DNA from 2 places in the Lactobacillus sp. RTP31084st1_F9_RTP31084_210423 genome. Region 2 is predicted to be linked to the other one. Evidence: predicted binding sites of a transcription regulator. Region 2 holds the regulator's gene; the other holds the start of a gene.
The links. The regulator Rex, encoded in region 2, represses fermentation and respiration genes when NADH is low (regulators of the CRP and FNR family bind a similar motif). The targets are predictions, from matches to a motif close to TTGTGAANTANTTCACAA.

Region 1 (3,431 bases), on a different contig from region 2:
TACAAGCAGGAGGTCACAGGTTCGAGCCTGACAGCCGGAGTAAGTAAATGAAGAAATGAAAGAGAGAGAACGAAAATATTTTCATTCTCTCTTTTTTTGTAGGTTAATAGAGTATATAAAAAGTCTCTAGAGTTAACTAGAGACTGTAAAGAACTAATTCATTTCTTTCTGTATAAAGTGAGTTATACATACTAGTACTATGAAAATTATGCCTGCACTAATCATTGGGATACGATAATTTGGAAAAATTAATAGAATAATGATCATAGCTATAAAGAAAGTTAGTACTGCTATATCAGATAAAGGATATAATGGCATTTTGAAGGTTGGTAGTTCGCTTTCTAAGCTTTTCTTTCGGTAAGTCATATGGGTAATGATCATGATTGACCAAATTACTAAAAACATGCTGGTCGCTGTAGCAGAAATGAAAGTAAAGGCATCTTTTAAAAAGAAATTCAAAAGTGGTGCTAAAGCGATTAAAATTGTTGAAAATATTAATGCATTTTTAGGTAATTGTCGCCGATCTAGTTTTCCTAAATGCTTACTTAATTTAGTTTTACCCTTGTAATTTATTGAAAATAATAACCGCCCTGCACTATAGATAAAACTATTGGTTGATGAAATAGCTGCACTTATTACAACAAAGTTAATTATTGAGCCAGCATTTTTGATACCAGTAGCACCTAATGTTTGAACAAAAGGTGAACTAGACGTGGACACCTTATCCCAAGGGATAGCTAATAAGATACTTAAAATTGCTAAGACGTAGAATAAAATGATTCTAATTGGTAATTGATCAACTGCTCGAGTAATTGTTTTTTTAGGCTCTTTGGCTTCTGCAGCTGTTAATCCAATTAACTCAACTCCGATAAAACTGAAGATAACCATTTGGAAACCTAATAAAAAACCTTTGGGACCTTTAGCGAAAATTCCGCCATCAATAACCATATTCTGCCAGCTTACGTGTCCGTATTTTGTTGCAGAGTTTGTGATTAATAAATAAAAAATTAGAATAACAAACGCAATAATTGTTACGATTTTAATAATTGCAAAGCTAAATTCTAAGTTACCGAATACTCGAGCTGAAATTAGGTTAATAGATAGTAAAAACAATAAAGTAATCAATCCTGGAATCCAGCTTTGCAAATTTGGCCACCAATATTGAAAGTAAATACCTAAAGCGGTAATTTCTGCCATAGCTAACGTCAGCCAACTAAACCAATATAAATATCCAGTTGTTGTACCAATACTTTTTCCTAGGTATTCTGTAATAAAATCGATATAGGTATTTTTCTTAATATCAGAAAGTATCAATTCTCCTAGTGCTCTCATTAAAAGAAAAAGGAAGAAACCAACTAGGCAATAAATAAAAATTACTGCTGGCCCGGCTAGTTCAATACTGTTTCCGACTCCTAGAAAAAGCCCAGTTCCAATTGTTCCCCCTAATGCAATTAGTTGGATATGGGTATTTGTTAAACTACGCTTCATAGTTTTAATCTCAGATGTTTCTGAGTTGTTTTTTGACATTAAGATGTAAAACTCCTTTCATAGTTTATTAAAATTTTAACATAAAAATCTATGACAATAGTTAAAACGTATAGGTTTTAATATTTTTTATAAGATTGTAAATCAAAGTTATATTGTGAAATATTTTTCAATATTATCAAAAATGTAAACGATATCATTACTTAAAACAGCTATTTCTTACTTTTTATCATATTGTGAATTTGTAAAAGAGTGCACAAAGTCATTTACAAATGTCTAAGATAGGCGCTATACTGTCATTGTTCATAAAAATATGCCTAGATTTCCGAGTAGGAGGCCCAATTTAGATGGTGCAAGATAAAAAGGCTACAAAAGAAGAAAAAACAATTGATGTAAATAAAATGATTGATGGCTATGTTGAAAAAGCTCATGTTGCTTTAGATGAGATGGCCGATTTCAATCAAGAACAAGTTGATAAAATATGTGAAGCTATTGCAAGTGCTGGAGAGCAAAACAGTTATCTTCTTGCAAAAATGGCAGTTGAAGAAACTGGTCGTGGTGTAGTAGAAGACAAAACAATCAAGAACATGTTTGCTAGTGAAAATATTTGGAATAGTCTTCGCCACGAAAAAACTGTAGGTGTTATTGAAGAAGATAAGGAAAAGCAATTAGTCAAAATTGCAGAACCTAAGGGTGTAATTGCTGGTGTAACTCCAGTTACTAACCCAACTTCAACTGTAATTTTTAAGGCAATGCTTGCTTTAAAGACTAGAAATGCTATTATTTTTGGTTTTCACCCACAAGCACAGAAGAGTTGTGTAAAAACTGGTGAAATTATTCGTGAGGCTGCAATTAAGGCGGGTGCACCTAAAGATGCTATTCAATGGATTGAATATCCAAGTCTTGAAGCCACTAGTGCTTTAATGAATCATCCAAATGTTCAAACTATCTTGGCTACTGGTGGTCCCGGAATGGTTAAGGCAGCTTATTCATCTGGTAAGCCTGCTATTGGTGTTGGTCCTGGTAATGGTCCATCTTATATTGAAAAGACTGCTAATATTCCAGAATCTGTTTATGACATTGTCTTGTCTAAGACTTTTGATAATGGAATGATTTGTTCATCTGAAAACTCTGTAGTAGTTGATGAAGAAATTTACAACAAAGTAAAAGATGAATTTAAGTCTTGGAACTGCTATTTCTTGAAACCAGATGAAATTAAAAAATTTGAAGAAAAGTTTATCGATCCTAGAAGAGGAACAGTTGCTGGTCCAGTCGCAGGACGTTCAGCTTATCAAATTGCTAAGTTATGTGGCGTAGATGTTCCAGAAGATACCAAAGTAATCATTGCTGAATATAAGGGTGTAGGTAAAAAGTATCCTTTATCTGCTGAAAAACTTTCCCCAGTATTTACTATGTACAAGGCTAAAGATCATGAAGATGCCTATAAGATTTGTACTGATCTTCTAAACTATGGTGGTCGTGGACATACTGCTGGCGTTCACTCACAAGATGAAAAGGTTATTGATGACTTTTCAATGAAAATGGATGCATGTCGTATCTTAGTAAACTCTCCTGCTTCAGTTGGTGGGGTTGGTGATTTATACAACAATATGCTTCCTTCTCTTACTTTGGGAACTGGTTCATACGGAGCAAATACTTTCTCACATAATATTGGTGCTAGAGACTTGCTTAATATTAAGACCGTTGCAAAGCGTCGCGATAATATGCAGTGGATTAAAGTACCAAAGAAGACGTATTTTGAACATAATGCTGCAAATTACTTAAAACATATGCCAGATGTTGAAAGATTTTTCATTGTGACTGATGAAGGCGTAGCAAGTAAGTACATTAATGAAATTACCGATATCATTAGTCAACGTCGTGGAAAGAAGAGCTATGAAGTCTTTCAAGCAGTAACTAAAGATCCAGATACCACTATAATTGCT
Region 2 (3,431 bases):
TAAGAAGTATTGTCCATCATCCCCTCAATTTGATCAGGATGTTCTGAATCAGTTTGAAGTTGATGATATATTCTTTCTACTTCAGGCGTTAAGCTTTTAGCATGAATCGTTATTTCTGTCTCTTGCTGATCTGGATCAAGTTCAAGCTTAACTTTCACAATTCTCACTTCCTTGTTTCGTTCTTGATATTTATATTAAACATGAATATAAGATTAAAATCTAGTGAAATTGACTAAGCGGTCATTTTAAAGTTCTAAGTGGTCAAAAAAAGAAGCATGAACCTAAATACGAGGGGGAAATTTAGATTATGCTTCTTTAGTTTAATAAATCAATATTCACGATAAGCCGGAGCCTGATAATCCTCCATAAACTGCAAAATCTTATCAAAATCAGTTCCAAAATAGACCGTATCTAAGTAAATATTTTCTAAAAAATCATCCTGATTCATGCGCTTCAACAACTTATCTAAATAATCATAAAAACCAGCATAGTTATAAAAAGCAACGGGCTTAGCATTATCGCCAATTGCAGTCCAAGAAATAGCTTGACTTATTTCTTCTAAAGTACCAATACTGCCAGGAAGAGCTACCATCCCATCAGCCAAGTTCATCATCGTATCTTTTCGCTTATCCATACTTGGGACCACGCGAAAATCTTGCACCTTATCGTAAGCTGCACCACGATCTTTTAATTCTTCAGTAATAATGCCATGAACAATACCGCCATTTTCTAAAACTCCATCAGCAACGGCTCGCATTAAACCATACTTGCCTCCGCCATAGACTAGCTCGATCTGGTGGTCTACCATTTTTTTACCAAATTCATAAGCAGCTTTAGCATATTCAGGGCGGTTACCTGAGCGTGCACCACAATAAACTGCCATTTTTTTAATCATTTTATCTACCTTATTTCTAAATTTAAAAATTCTATGCCTATTTATCTTAAAATTATTTTCTTTCTGATTACAAATAAAAATGTATAAAAAATACACAAGCCTAATTAAGCTTGTGCAAAAGCAATATTAATAGTAAATTATTTTTTGTTCTTATCTTTATCTGAATCCAGGAAATAGATTAAAGTTTGAAGTTCAGTTGCCAAGTCAACATTTTGTACACGAACCCTAGAAGGTGCAGATAAACGAAGTGGCGTAAAGTTCATGATCCCTTTAATCCCAGCATCAAACATTTCATTGGCAGTCTTTTGCGCTGCTGTTTGCGGTACACAAAGGATTGCAATCGTAATTTGTTGCTCACGAAGCTGCTTCTTCATTTCACTCATATCATAAACAGGCACACCTGACATAATTGTTCCAGTAATTTCAGGATTAATGTCAAAAGCAGCGCTAATTCTGATATTATTAGTACGCTTGAAGTTATAATTCAAAAGCGCATGTCCCATATTACCAACACCAACTAAGGCAACGTTAGTTAAAGTATCTTGGTTCAAAATCTTTTTAAAGAAATTAAGCAAGTTCTTAACATCATAGCCATAGCCACGCTTACCTAAGGCACCAAAGTAAGAAAAATCACGACGAATTGAAGCACTGTCAACTTGAACTGCTTCCGCAAGTTCAGTTGAGGACACTTTTTCTTTTCCTTCATCATTTAAAAAGATTAAATAGCGATAATATAGCGGCAAGCGTCTGGCAGTAGCCTTAGGAATCTTAATTTCATCCATTAAGAGGCCTCTTTCTTTTATAAATACGAATGTGAAATATTTACTAATCAAACTAATAATAGGCATTCTTTAAGGATAAATCAAGAAACAATTTTCACAAAGGTCATATTTTCATAAAATTTAAAAGATTCACTATGTTAAAATAAGCACTAGGAGAAAATAATTATGATTATTGCACAAGCTCAAGACCTCGAACAACGTTTTGGAGGCAATATTATCTTCAGTAACATTTCTTTCTCGGTTCCTGACAATGCCAGAATCGGTCTTGTTGGACCTAACGGAGCCGGAAAAACTACCTTATTAAAGATCATGACTGGTCAACAAGAACCAACTAGTGGTCAATTTACTATTAATAAGGGATTAAAAGTCGGCTACATCGCTCAGGAAAATGGCCTCGATGAAGACAAAACAATCTGGGATGAAATGCTTACTGTCTTTAATGATTTAATCGAAAAAAATAAAAAAATCACTAAAATGCAAGAGCAAATTGCCGACCATCCCGAAGATGAAGACTTGCTCAAGCGGTATGATCAATTAGCTTACGACTTCGAACAAGAAGGCGGCTTTACCCACCAGGCTGAAATTAAGAGTATTCTTAACGGTTTTAATTTTAAAGAAAATACTTGGAATAAGGTAATTGGCACCCTTTCTGGCGGTGAAAAGACACGACTTGCCTTTGTTAAATTGCTTTTACAAAAGCCACCAGTACTGCTGCTTGACGAACCTACTAACTACCTTGACTTAGACACTTTAGATTGGTTAGAAACGTTCCTAAAGAATTATCAAGGCGCAATTATTACTGTTTCTCACGACCAGTACTTCTTAGATCACTTAGCTAATCAAATTTTTGAACTGAACTTTGGAAAGCTGACTACTTTCAAGGGTAATTACAGTCAATACGTTAAAGAACGTGAATTGATGGATAGCCAGCAAGAAGCCGCTTATGAAAAACAGCAAGAAAAGATTAAAAAGGAAGAAGAGTTCATTCAAAAGAACCTAGTTCGTGCTTCTACTACTAAACGCGCCCAAAGCCGGCGTAAAGTTTTGGACAAGATGGAGCGTATCAAGCCACCTAAGCACAAGCAAAAAGTTCGTATTAACTTCACTAGCGAACGTCCTTCTGGAAAAGAAGTACTGATCGCTAAGGATCTGACGATCGGCTATCCTGATAAGGTAATGGTTTCCGATATCGACTTCCAAGTCAATAAGAATGACCGCGTTGCTATTATCGGCCCTAACGGAATTGGTAAGTCTACCTTGCTCAAAACCATTATGAAAAAGCTTGAACCAAAAGGTGGTTCAATTAAATATGGTGCAAGTTTAGATATTGGTTACTATGATCAAGAACTCCAAAGTTTAGATCCTTCAAAAACTGTTCTTGATACAATTTGGGATCGTCACAAGACAATGCCTGAAAAAGACGTCCGATCTATTTTGGCTTCCTTCTTGTTCACTGCCGAAGATATTGATAAGACAGTTGGTCAATTATCTGGTGGTCAAAAAGCGCGGCTGACTCTAACTGTTTTGTCTCTTGAAAAAGATAACTTCTTACTAATGGACGAACCTACCAACCACTTAGATATTGAAGCTAAAGAAGTTCTTGAAGAAGCACTAGATAATTACGATGGAACATTGCTCTTCGTTTCTCACGACCGTTACTTCATTAATGAGTTAGCTAACAAGATTATTTCTGTTCGCGATGGCCACGCTAAGATCTATAATGGTAACTATTCTTACTACCTAGATGAAAAGGC

Region 1: adhE (bifunctional acetaldehyde-CoA/alcohol dehydrogenase) is a predicted target of Rex. The motif match lies at 1,641-1,658, and genes of this name have one in related genera.

What each region holds. Positions count from the first base shown of each region.
Region 1 is NZ_JBCOVH010000005.1:115-3,545, forward strand. Features, by position in the region: gene AB5359_RS09015 (amino acid permease) at 154-1,527, opposite strand; gene adhE (bifunctional acetaldehyde-CoA/alcohol dehydrogenase) at 1,833-3,431, shown strand, end outside.
Region 2 is NZ_JBCOVH010000002.1:376,203-379,633, reverse strand. Features, by position in the region: gene AB5359_RS07220 (LytTR family DNA-binding domain-containing protein) at 1-158, opposite strand, end outside; gene AB5359_RS07215 (TIGR00730 family Rossman fold protein) at 329-895, opposite strand; gene AB5359_RS07210 (redox-sensing transcriptional repressor Rex) at 1,033-1,677, opposite strand; gene AB5359_RS07205 (ABC-F family ATP-binding cassette domain-containing protein) at 1,843-3,431, shown strand, end outside.